One region of the Lentibacillus daqui genome, then DNA from elsewhere that is predicted to be linked to it. Evidence: a T-box and tRNA genes for the amino acid it is inferred to sense, from the RefSeq annotation. Region 1 holds a T-box; the other holds one or more tRNA genes.
What was found. The T-box of region 1 lies ahead of serS (serine--tRNA ligase). A T-box ahead of a tRNA ligase gene usually reads a tRNA of that ligase, here a tRNA-Ser.

Region 1 (6,797 bases):
TTTGCTTTCGTACATAAATCGCGGAGTGGACAGCCCGAACAGTCCTCACATTCGTACACTTTAAATTCACGGGTGAATCCGTACCTGTCTGTTCGTTTGGAATGATGACTAAACCGTATTTTCCGTCCATTTGGGCACAGAAAAGTATCTTCGTCCTCATTATAATCCCAATTATCTACATGAAAAGCGTTGTTCTTATGCTTCTTTTTCTTCTCCTTTCGATATTGATTGTATGTAATAAGTGGCGTTCGATTTCGATTCTCGATGATATCTTCATAATTCTGTTCACTGCCATATCCGGCATCCGCGACAATGTGTTCCGGCAGTTCGAAAAAGTTTTCTTCAATCGAGTCGAGAAAAGGAATTAAAGTGCGTGTATCCGTCGGGTTTGGGAAAACATCGTAAGCGAGCGCGTATTGACCTTCCGTTGCAATCTGGACATTGTAACCAGCTTTCAATTGACCGTTCTTCATGTAGTCGTCCTTCATGCGCATAAACGTCGCATCCGGATCTGTCTTTGAATAACTGTTACGGTCCCCGAATTTCTCCATATCGTTTTGATACTTTTGCTTACGAGTGATGAAATCGTTAAACTGCTTGCGAGCTTGTTTTGGAAATTTACGTTCGGAACGGATTTTCTTTCGTTCGCTACCAACTTCACAAGCTTCGATTTTTTTATCGTATTCCTCAACCTTTTCATCTAACTTTTCGACTACTTCTTCCATTTCTTTAACGGAAAGTTTCTCTTCTGTTTCTCGCTCTATTGCCGGGATGATCTCCTTCTCCAACAGCTCATCATACAGTTGATTGGACTTTTCGATTAGCTTATCACTATATTTTTCAACGGATTTCCGCCACACAAAGGTGAACTTATTGGCGTTCGCTTCAATTTTTGTACCATCAATAAAAATGGCTTCCTCTTCAATCAATTCCTTTTCCACAAGCTGATTCCGGAACTGGACAAAGCATTCACGTAGTATGTTTTCGATGAGTGGATGAGAACGGAAACGATTGATGGTGCGATAGCTGGGTTCGTGTCCTTGAGCCAACCACATCATGCGGATACTATCCTGTAATAAAGCTTCTATTTTACGACCAGAAAACACGGATTGCGTATACCCACACAAAATGATTTTCAACATCATGCGAGGATGGTACGCAGGACGGCCGGTTTGTCGTATTAAGTCATCGAAAACCTCTTCGGGAATACTCTCGACAAGATCATTGATCGCAAAAGCAATATCATTCTCTTTCAATTTAATTTCTAAATCTAGCGGCAAAACTACCTGATTCATGGTATAATGTTTAAACATAAGGACACCTCCAAAATTATTGTCAGGTAACTTTAATTTTATCAAAAGGTGTCCTTTTTGTTTACTAAAATAATGTCAAAAAAGGCGTGGGGCCTACACTTTTTTTAGTGTAAGCTCCTACGCCTTAATTTTTATTTACTGGAGTTTTGTCCCAGCCTCATTTTTTTATCTCTTCATGTGGTAAAATACAAAAGATGCATACTATTTATCGGTGGAGGTAGAGAAAGTGAAATTGAAGTTACGCAAAGATTTATCGATATTACTCGCCATGCTTGTCATAATGACATCATTTATGGTACAGCCATTTACAGTACAGGCAGCAGTAGACATTGATGCTGAATCAACTATTCTGGTTGATTCAGATTCGGGAAAAATCCTTTACGAAAAAAATTCTGATGAGGCCCTTCCTCCAGCTAGTATGACCAAAATAATGACCGAATACCTGGTATGGGAAGCAATCGATGAAGGTCAAATCAGCTGGGATACAACCACACAGATTAGTGATTATCCATATAGCATATCTGCAGATGATAGCTTTTCTGGTGTAGGTTTAAAACAAAACAAAGATTATAAGGTTCGTGATCTTTACAATGCAATGGCAATTTATTCTGATAACGGTACAGCGATTGCACTTGCGGAATTAATTAGTGGTTCCGAGGGTGATTTTGTCAAGTTAATGAATAAAAAAGCGAAAGAAATGGGATTGCCAGATTACAAGTTTGTTAACGCAACCGGGTTAGCAAATGAAGACCTGGGTAAAAACCATCCAAAAGGCACAAAACCAGATGATGACAATCTATTGTCCGCACGATCCGCTGCATTACTTGCTTATAATCTGATTAAGGATTACCCTAAAGCATTGGAAATTTCCAGTATTCCAAAAGCGAAGTTTGAAGATCAGGCAATCACCAACTGGAACTGGATGTTAAAGCATGATAAAAAAGATGCAAGCTCATTGACCCAATTCTATTATGAAGGGGTAGATGGACTGAAAACAGGCTTTACGGATACTGCTGGCTATTGTTTTACGGGAACAGCAGAACGTGATGGTCACCGGCTGATTTCCGTGGTGATGAAAACGAAGAATGATAATGCACGCTTTAAAGAAACAGCCAAACTATTTGACTATGGATTTCAAAACTTTGAGGATAAAGAGTTGTTTGCCAAAGGTTATCAACTAAAAGACCAAAAAACCCTCCCTGTAACCAAAGGCAAAGAAGATAAAGTTGAAATTGCTATCAACAAGCAAGTCAAGCAACCGATTGAAAAAGGCGATAAAGAAGGGTATTCGCTTGAGTATCATATTGATAAGCGTAAGTTAAATGAAAATGGTGAGTTAACAGCTCCAATTAAAAAAGGAGAAAAAGTTGGTACAGCTGAAGTAAAGTATAATGGAGAAAATGATTATGGGTATATCACTGATACAGCTGGTTCTGATCAGGTTGATATTGTCGCAACGGAAACAGTTGATAAAAAGAATTGGTTTATGCTTATGCTTGGTTCCATCGGCGGTTTTTTCAGTAATCTATTTTCATCACTCGTTGATATGGTTAAAGGATGGTTTTAGTATAAAGGATTTCGTATTATAATAGAGTAGATAGAAAAATGACAAGAGGGGGAATTCTAAATGGCAAACACTGGTACAGATCGTGTTAAACGCGGAATGGCGGAAATGCAAAAAGGTGGCGTTATCATGGATGTGGTGAACGCTGAGCAGGCTAAAATAGCTGAACAAGCAGGGGCAGTTGCTGTTATGGCGTTAGAACGTGTTCCATCCGATATTCGTGCTGCAGGAGGTGTTGCCCGGATGGCTGACCCAACAGTCACCGAGGAAGTTTTGCGCGCGGTATCCATTCCGGTAATGGCGAAAGCACGAATTGGTCATATTGTTGAGGCCCGCGTATTGGAAGCGATGGGTGTAGACTATATTGATGAAAGTGAAGTGTTAACACCAGCTGATGAAGTTTATCATTTAAAAAAATCAGATTTCACCGTGCCATTTGTTTGTGGTTGCCGTAATTTAGGCGAGGCAGCGCGTCGAATTGGTGAGGGTGCATCCATGTTACGGACAAAAGGGGAACCGGGAACAGGAAATATCGTCGAAGCAGTTCGTCATATGCGCCAGGTGCAATCAGAAATCCGTAAGCTTACGGCAATGTCAGCGGATGAGGTCATGACTTATGCCAAAGAAATCGGCGCACCATATGAACTTCTATTACAAATTCGTGAAGAAGGCCGACTTCCAGTTGTTAACTTTGCTGCAGGTGGGGTTGCGACACCGAGTGATGCGGCATTAATGATGGAACTAGGAGCAGACGGTGTATTTGTTGGTTCCGGTATCTTTAAATCAGATAATCCAGAACGGTTTGCCAAAGCAATCGTGGAAGCAACCACCCATTATCAAGACTATGGATTAATTGCTGAGCTATCCAAAGGACTTGGTACAGCAATGAAGGGAATTGAAATGAGTACACTTGCAGCTGGCGACCGTATGCAGGATCGCAGTGAATAGAAGGAAGGAATACCGATGATAATAGGTGTACTGGCATTACAGGGTGCTGTACGTGAGCATATTCGTTCCATTGAAGCAACCGGGGCAAAAGCTGTAGAAATAAAGCATAAAGGGCAGCTGGAAGAAATTGATGGGTTGATCCTGCCTGGCGGTGAAAGTACGACAATGCGCAGGCTGATTGATAGCTATGGTTTTTTTACCGCGATCCAGGAATTTGGTGCAAAGGGAAAACCGATTTTTGGTACTTGTGCCGGACTGATCCTAATGGCAAATGAAATCTCCGGGCAAGAGGCTCATTTAGGATTAATGAATATGAAGGTAGCCAGAAATGCATTCGGACGTCAGGTGGCCAGCTTTGAAGTCCAATTGCCGATTAGCCATGTTGCCGAGGACTTCAATGCCGTTTTTATCCGTGCGCCATACATATTGGAAGTTGGCGATGGTGTTGAAGTGCTGGCAACGTATGACGATAAAATCGTTGCAGCCAAACAAGAGCATTATATTTGTACTGCATTTCACCCAGAATTAACCGATGATAACCGGTTTATGGAATATTTTGCTCAAATAGTGGAAGACTCAGAACAAAGGCGTAAGCGCCCGGTTAGCGGCGTACAAACCTGAAGTTTGCTAGCCGCTGGGCGCTGGAGCCGGACGGGGCCTATTCTGGCATAAGCTGAATGTAGGCTGGATTTTTATACTTTCTTAGCTTTTTAAAAACACTTGCTTCATAAGGGCAAGTTAGCTATCATATTAGGTAATAAAGGATTATAAAAGTAATGATAGGAATAGTAACAGTATCATTTGTTAACAGAGAGTCGATGGCTGGTGTGAATCGATGCAAACATACTGCGAATCCATCCTTGAACTGGTTTGCTGAATTAAGTAGGTAAACCCGGTTAAATCACCGTTATGATTGGAGCCGGAAGATGTTATCTTCAACAAGGGTGGTAACGCGGGAAAAAACTCTCGTCCCTATTTTATTAGGGACGGGAGTTTTTTAATGAGAAAGTTGCTGGAACTAAACAGATTGAAATAGGAGGAAAAGGAAATGCTTGATATGAAGTATTTACGCAATAACTTTGATGAGGTAAAAGGAAAACTTGCCCATCGGGGTGAGGATTTATCGGAACTGGAGAAATTCGTTGAACTTGATACAAGACGTCGCCAATTAATTGCCGAAACGGAACAATTAAAAGCAAAACGTAATGAAGCTTCCCAACAGATATCTGCTTTGAAAAAAGAAAAAAAAGATGCCGATGCTGTCATTCAAGAGATGCGTCGGGTTGGTGAGCAAATTAAAGCCTTCGATACAGAGCTAAAGGAAATTGAAGAAAAACTATCACACATGATGCTTTCTATCCCTAATATCCCTCATGAAAGTGTACCGGTTGGTGAAGATGAGGATGATAATGTGCAAGTTCGTCAATGGGGAGACCTCCCAACATTCGCATTTGACGCAAAACCACATTGGGATATCGCTACTGATCTTGATATTCTTGATTTCGAACGGGCTGGAAAGGTAACGGGTAGCAGATTTGTTTACTATAAAGGCTTGGGTGCACGCTTGGAACGGGCCCTGCTTAACTTCATGATGGATTTGCATGCCGATGAACATGGTTATGAGGAAATGTTGCCACCGTATATGGTTAATCGTACAAGTATGACGGGAACCGGGCAATTGCCGAAGTTTGAAGAAGATGCATTCCAAATATCAGACTGGGATTATTTCCTGATTCCGACCGCAGAAGTACCAGTAACCAATTATTATCGTGGAGAAATTTTAAAGGAAAACGATCTGCCAAAAAAATACGTTGCTTTTAGTGCCTGTTTTCGTTCTGAAGCAGGTTCTGCCGGTCGCGATACACGCGGTCTGATTCGCCAGCATCAATTTAATAAAGTGGAACTTGTGCATTTTACCAAACCAGAGGATTCATATGAGACATTGGAAGCATTAACTGGTCACGCTGAAAAAGTGTTACAGTTATTGAAATTGCCGTACCGGGTGATGAGCATGTGTACCGGTGATCTTGGTTTCACAGCTGCAAAAAAATACGATCTTGAGGTGTGGATTCCAAACCAGGAAACATACCGGGAAATATCATCGTGTTCTAACTTTGAGGATTTCCAAGCAAGGCGTGCGGGTATACGCTTCCGTCGTGAGGAGAATGGTAAACCGGAATTTGTCCACACCTTAAATGGGTCTGGATTGGCACTGGGCCGAACCGTTGCCGCCATCCTGGAAAATTATCAGCAGGAAGATGGCTCTGTTGCAGTTCCGGAAGTATTGCAGCCTTACATGGGTGGAAAAGAATATATAAAGTGAATCATTCAGTGATGTTTCCGATGTACGACCCATTCATGCGTTGTTAAAGTAGAAACATGAAGCCCCCCCGGAGTTTCCACATTCTGGGGGGTTACCTATTACATCGTTAATACCCAGGTGATTGCGTTCTTTTTCCCATAACGCCACCCTTGGAAAAGAATATTAGGGTAATGGCAACTAATCCTTCCGCCACTGGCAGGGCCAGCCAAACTCCAGTTGTACCAAACCAAAGTGGCAAGATGTAGAGTGCTCCAATCAATAAAATAAACCCGCGGAACAGTGTAATGCCGATCGCTGGTCGTACATAACCGATTGACTGGTAATAGGTCATATAAATAAAATTGGTGCCCATAAACAAATAGCCAAGGAAAAATAGTTTTATCCCCTTAGTTGCAAGTTCAGCAGTTACTTCATCAGTTACTCCAAAAATTGCTACTAATACGTCTGCCCCAACATAGCCGATCGCCAAGAAGATGAGACCAAGAATAAGCCCGGTAATTTCCGCGATTTTAACGGTTTGCTTGATGGACGCATCCTGCTTTGCCCCATGGTAATAACTAATCATCGGCTGAATAGACTGCCCGATACCGATAAAGGCCAAAAACATAAAGGTATGCAAATAATTAATCACAGAAAACGCAGCAAGGCC
Region 2 (6,797 bases), 380 kb from region 1:
AACCGTTCTGCAGTGTGTTTTGAAAGACCGGCGTTATACGAGTTGCTGGCGGGTGGGAAGAAAATATCCGGCAATGCACAAACCCGGCAAAAAGGAGTATTGCTGCAGCATGGATCGATTCCACATTCCATGAACAAAACGATACTTTTCGATCTATTCCGTTTTCCAAGTGAGGAAATACGAGAAAGAAAAAGAGCAGCATTTGATACAAAAGCAACAACCATCCGTCAAGAAACAAACCGATCCATATCCATGAGCACTATGAAAGACGCGTTTAAACAAGGTTTTGAAACTGGAGTAGATATCAAACTATCTCCATTTGAATTAACCAATCAGCAATGGGAGGAAGTCTACCAGCTAGCTGCTGATAAATACAGCAATCATGATTGGAATTTCAAACATCATTCAAAGGAGCGTGTACTTAATGGCTAAACAGGAGGAATACATAAGAAAACCGGAATGGCTGAAAACAAAAATCAATACGAACCAATCTTACCGTGGATTAAAGAAACTCATGCGTGATAAACGATTAAATACCGTTTGCGAAGAAGCACGCTGTCCGAACATCCACGAATGCTGGAGTGAACGAAAAACGGCAACTTTTATGATTCTTGGTGACACTTGTACCCGCGGCTGCCGTTTTTGTGCAGTTAAAACTGGATTACCAAACGAACTGGATTGGGGAGAACCTACTCGTGTTGCGGAATCCGTATCGATTATGGGCTTAAAACATGTTGTTGTGACAGCAGTCGCTCGCGATGACCTAAATGATGGGGGCGCTGCGGTATTTGCGGAAACGGTAAGAGCCATCCGCCGTGAAAACCCTGGCTGCACGATTGAAGTGTTACCATCGGACATGAAAGGTGACTACGAAAGCCTGCATACTTTAATGGATAGTGAACCAGACATTTTTAACCATAACATTGAAACAGTACGCAGATTAACTAAACGCGTACGGGCAATTGCAAAATACGACCGTTCCTTACAATTGCTGGAACGGGTAAAAGAAATAGCACCAAATACACCAACCAAATCAAGTATTATGGTCGGTCTAGGCGAAGAAAAAGAAGAAATTTTACAAGCGATGGATGACTTATTGGCACACAACGTAGACATCATGACAATCGGTCAATATTTGCAACCAACAAAAAAACACTTAAGGGTTGAACGTTACTACCACCCGGATGAATTTGCGGAACTAAAAGAAATTGCCTTAAAAAAAGGATTCCGTCATTGTGAATCAGGCCCGCTTGTACGATCTTCCTACCATGCCGATGAGCAGGTCAGCCAAGCTTCAGCCCAGCGCAGGATCAATTATATGAAAGGCTATGAGGAGCAGGAGAATAAGAAAGTAGATTTTTCTTTGGAGATGTTTAACAATTAAAGTGTGATCATGATTTCCCAAATGAAAACCCCGGCTCATTATATATATCTGCTGGGGTTTTATCGTTTACAATGATTTGGTTATTCATAGCCGGCTATTTAACGGCGGTTTCAACCAGTTTTACGGCGATTTCGGGTAAATTATCGACGGTTTCAGCACTTTTATCGGCGGTTCGCAATTGTTCCCACTTTAAGTCATGACTCGCACGCCGAAAATTAACCGAATTCTGCTCTCTAACTTTAAAAAATCACCGCAAAATAGTTGAAGAAATGATTAAAATGTATTATGATACTCTATGTGCTTTACAAAAAAAGTCATACTTTAGATGCTGGTGTAGCACAGCTGGTAGTGCACGTCACTCGTAATGACGGGGTCGAAGGTTCGAATCCTTTCACCAGCACCATCCGGAGAAGTACCCAAGCCCGGCTGAAGGGGACGCACTCGAAATGCGTTAGGACGTTTTCGCGTCGCGTGGGTTCGAATCCCACCTTCTCCGCCATTAATTGATACATAATCAAATAATCTTTTCACACCTTTTCTACAATTTCTCTTCTTGATCTCGTTTGATTAAATCCCAAACCTATTTATAAAACCCAATCGAATGCAGAAAAAGTACGCCAATAATCGCAAAGATAAATCCTGTAATTAATATTAACAAAGGGGTTTTAAAGTTTTTCTTATCCTCAAACCAGGCAATAATTGCAACTCCTAAAATCAGCAGCATACTTAACAGCACTGCCACAAACGGATTAGTTGGTGTTATCCAATCATACCAGTTCCCGCCATTCATGGGTATCACTCCTTTTGCCCTTATCTATCAAAGGGGGATCAAAGAATTCCTTCTATCCTATCTATATTTTACTATAAGTACAAACATGAATCATCGAAAAAAATAGTTTTCCGATATAGAACGGAAATCCCTCCAACACGATGTTGAAGGGACTCCCTTATCTACGCGTTTAACACCTCATATTTATCTTCTTGTGCTTCCAATATAAATGGATTGCGCGTACTATCCGTTAGCATCACCAGTTCATGCATTGCTCTTGTACAAGCCGTGTAAAATAACGTCCGATCTGCTTCTGTCGTATACGTTTTGGCCGATGCTTCCGGAATAATCACTGCATCAAATTCAATTCCTTTCGCTAAGTACACCGGCAATAGTAAAATGCCCTTTTGAAACGAGCGGGTTTCTTCATTGATCCGCGTTACAGCCCATCTGCCATGTAACTGTTCAAACAGTTCGTCACAACCTTGCTGCGTTTTACAAATAAGTGCAATCGTTTCATGACCATTCTCTTTCAATTTCTGTATTGTTTTAACCAGCGGATCAGCGGCATTTCCCTGGTAAGTAACCAACAGCGGTTTCCTGCCCTCCCTGTTAAATGGCTCGATCATTTCACCCTCGGGAGCAAACTGGGTTGTAAAGTCCACAATTTGTTTGGTGGATCGATAGCTCTTAGTCAAGACAATTCGTTCATAACTTTCATCCGCTTGGGCTGGTGCAAGCGGGCTTCCCTGAATAGTATGCGTGTAGATTGCCTGATTCACGTCTCCTAGCAGCGTCATCCTTGTATAAGGGAATTGGTGCTTGATGTAGGCAAACTGAAATGGCGAATAATCCTGCGCTTCATCAATCAATAAATGACGGACTGATCGATCGGCACTGTCACCTAACAGACACCCTTTAAAATATGCATATGCAGTTGCCTCCTCCCATGCCAAGTACCCTTTAGAAAGGGCGGCAATAGTCTGTTCCTTTATTTCCTGCCAATGGCTTGGAGCAACTGCCGGCGACCAATCGGTAAAAAATTTCCGATAGGTTGCCAGAACATGCACGAACTGGAATTGCTTTACGCGTTTTTTCAATCCGGAAAAGGCTTTTTTTACCACTCTTTCCCGCAAAAAGTCTTCTTCCGTTTCATCCGCATATAACTCATCCTGATCCTGCTTTTGCATATGGTAATGGGCCTGCAAATATTCCTCTTTATCCAATAACTCAACCTGCTCCATGACCCAATCCTTGTTTTTTTCCTTACGCTGTTGCTTCTGTATTTCACTTAGCAACCATTTGGCAACAAGCTCTAATTTATTTGGAATGGCAATAGCCGGATGAAGGGAATAAAAATAGTCTTGGATTTGTTCTTTGGTAACAAATACCTGTTTACGAAATGATATATTTTTAAAAATTAATCCTTCTTCCGCTAAACTTGTTATAAACGCATCCAAATGCTGTTTAAACGTGATACCTGATTTATAATCAATACATGCCATTTTTGTTTGATAATCTTCATCCTGTGCTCCCGTTAATTTATATTCCATATGTTGAAATGGTGACTCAACGGTTAGCTTACTTCCGATTTTGTCTACCAAATATTCATAAAAAGTCGTTTGTCGCACATTCGCTTCTCCGAGTTCAGGCAGGACATTGGCTACATAACTACTAAACAACGGGTTTGGTGAAAATAAGACAACATTATCAGCATGTAATGTCTCGCGATGTCTATACATTAAAAATGCAATTCGTTGTAATGCAGCGGATGTTTTGCCGCTGCCAGCCACGCCCTGAACCACAAGATAACGATGCCGTTCGTCACGGATGATTTTATTTTGCTCCTTTTGAATTGTGGACACGATACTTTTCATTGTCGTACTGGCATTATTACCAAGCGCTTGTTGCAACAGTTTATCGCCAATGGTAACACCTGTATCAAACATCCCTTTAATGACGCCGTTACGGATAATAAATTGCCTTTTTAGCGTCATCTCGCCTGAAATGGTACCGCTCATGGTTTGATATGCAGCTTTTCCAGGGGAGTAATCGTAATAAAGGCTGGAAATTGGGGCGCGCCAATCATATACCAGAAATTCCTCGTCAAGCTGATCCATCAATGAGGCAATCCCGATATAAATCGGCTCACTTGTGGTTTCCCCATCCGCTCGAAAATCAATCCGGCCAAAATAGGGATTGTTTTTTAGTCGTTTTAACGTTTTTAATTCCTCACCTATTTTTCCATGGAATCGTTCGCGTTCGGATAATAGTTCTGCTTGTTGTTTGATACTTGCCTGTGTTTCGATAACATCATCAGGTTCATCCAGATTTACGGTCACATCCTCCCAGAAGTTTTGCCGCAGATCGATAACACTTTCCTTTAACCCGGATGACTTCGCATATAACTTTTTCTGTCGTTGGTGAATTTCCTCAATTACTTGGTTCACCCGGTGTTGTTCCGCTTCCCGATTTTCGTTTTCTTCACTCATCGAACTCCCCCATTTGAGTTAAGACTTATATATTGACATTTTGATTTAAATGTAGTAAAATTAGTGTGTGTAAACTGTGTGGATTGAAATTAAAACATCAGTAATATTTTAATGATACAACGTTAGCGCTTAGCTTGCAAGGATGTTTTGCAATTTATACGCGGCGTTTTTTTATGGAGGTTTTTACGATGGAATTTACAGAACTAACCTCGCTTTCCGCAATAAATGACTTTATCCGAAACCATCAACTCTCCTTCCTGTTTATATCACGCCCCGACTGCAGTGTATGTCACGGTCTGTTCCCACAAGTACAAGTATTAATGAAAAATTACCCTGAAGTGGCGTTAGGTCATATCAACGCTGATCAGGTACCGGAAATAGCTGGAGCATTTTCCGTTTTTACCGTGCCCATCCTATTATTTTTTATCGATGGAAAAGAATATATCCGTGAGGCCCGAATCGTTCCGCTGGATTTGTTAGAGGAAAAAATAAATAAAATATATCAACATATGGCTGGATCATCTGAATGATTCAGCCATTGCTTGTTGATAAGAATCATAAGTCAGGTGATTGCACATAAATTTATTTACAGATGCCTTTATGTTGAGTGATTTCACATTATTTTTTCAAGCATGTTATCATTAGTAAGTACCAGCACGATGAACAGGAGGAGTAGACCAATGAAAATACTTATCGTCGGTGCTAGTGGCACCATTGGAAAAAAGGTTGTAGAAACGTTAGAAAAAGATCATGACCTCATTCGGGCGGGAAGAAATGGTGCCGATGTACAGGTTGATATCACCTCGGAAGCCAGCATCCGCAACATGTATGAAACAGTCGGACGGGTGGATGCGGTTATTAATGCCTCTGGTGGTGCCAATTTTGCCTCTGTTTCAGAACTGACTCCGGAATTGAATGAAAAGGGAATTGAAAGCAAGCTAAAGGGGCAAATCAATTTGGTGCTTCTGGGATTAGACCATGTAAACGATAATGGGAGCTTTACACTAACAACCGGTATTATGATGGATGACCCGATTCGTCAGGGGGCTTCTGCGGCGATGGCCAACGGTGGTGTCAAGGCATTCGTTAAATCGGCCGCCATCGAAATGCCGCGGGGAATCCGGATTAATAGTGTCAGCCCTAATGCCGTTCAGGAATCCTGGGATCGGTTGGAGAGTCTCTTCCAAGGGTTTGACCCAGTTCCTGCCCAACGTGTTGCACTAGCATATAAAAAGAGTGTACTCGGGGCACAGACAGGGCAAAATTACGAGGTGTATTAAGTTTACAACTCGAAATTGTCAGCACGCAACTAAATTTAAGTACAGTAAAAATCCTGGCCAGTATATACCTAAGCCAGGATTTTTGCTGTTATCTTTTTTAGCTATAGAAGATTTCCAAGAGTCCGGATATGTTGTCTGTCTTTTTTTCCAACCATAAAATGATAGCTAAGATGTGTTACCGTAATCAATCGTCCTCCGCTTCCCCATCAAGTGAAAAGTCGTTAATGATAATAAACAATTCGAGATTCTTGATATCATCGTTAACCTTCGTTGCAACTGTCCGCACTCCTTTGTCTATTTAAACCTAACCGAAATTAAGCCTAAAATTAACCAAAGACCTCTTCTCTGTTACCAAGAAAAATGTTTGTTTCAACCCTCGGATTTACTTCCCGAGGCCAGCAGATGGGGTCAAACCACAAGCAATCTTTGCCTGTTTAAAATCCCACCACACTGTATACATAGGGGATTCCACACCTATGTAGCCTGCGCGAGGCAATCGCTTTTTGGCTTTCTTTCCGATATTAACTGCACTGTTGATATCTCTCGAAAGCGTTGTACCGCAGTTTACACATGTAAAGCTGCGAATGGAAGGGTCCTTTTTCTCCTGATGACTACAGACACAACAGGTTTTGGTTGTATCCCGTTCATCAATCTTTTGATAATGCTTGCCACTTTTCGCTTGCACCCAGTTTAATATACGGCGAAACTGTCCAACTGGTGTTTGATTTAACATGGCCCTTCTCATCGTCCCGTATTTCGCCACATCGGGAGTCGGAGTATAATCACCAATGTAGATCGCATCGTAACGCTTGGAAAAATAATGCGCATAGCTAAATAACAGCGTCTTCATTTGTTCTCGACGTTTTAATTGC

Region 2: it encodes a tRNA-Ser, which carries the amino acid that the T-box ahead of serS (serine--tRNA ligase) is inferred to sense. The anticodon was not compared.

What each region holds. Positions count from the first base shown of each region.
Region 1 is NZ_CP114176.1:12,459-19,255, forward strand. Features, by position in the region: gene O2S85_RS00050 (IS1182 family transposase) at 1-1,313, opposite strand, end outside; gene O2S85_RS00055 (serine hydrolase) at 1,540-2,880, shown strand; gene pdxS (pyridoxal 5'-phosphate synthase lyase subunit PdxS) at 2,941-3,825, shown strand; gene pdxT (pyridoxal 5'-phosphate synthase glutaminase subunit PdxT) at 3,841-4,446, shown strand; T-box leader at 4,593-4,802, shown strand; gene serS (serine--tRNA ligase) at 4,874-6,148, shown strand; gene O2S85_RS00075 (MATE family efflux transporter) at 6,255-6,797, opposite strand, start outside.
Region 2 is NZ_CP114176.1:390,930-397,726, reverse strand. Features, by position in the region: gene O2S85_RS02115 (lipoate--protein ligase family protein) at 1-432, shown strand, start outside; gene lipA (lipoyl synthase) at 425-1,384, shown strand; tRNA gene O2S85_RS02105 (tRNA-Thr) at 1,712-1,787, shown strand; tRNA gene O2S85_RS02100 (tRNA-Ser) at 1,791-1,883, shown strand; gene O2S85_RS02095 (hypothetical protein) at 1,965-2,174, opposite strand; gene helD (RNA polymerase recycling motor HelD) at 2,336-4,645, opposite strand; gene O2S85_RS02085 (thioredoxin family protein) at 4,834-5,175, shown strand; gene O2S85_RS02080 (short chain dehydrogenase) at 5,326-5,925, shown strand; gene O2S85_RS02075 (RNA-guided endonuclease InsQ/TnpB family protein) at 6,308-6,797, opposite strand, start outside.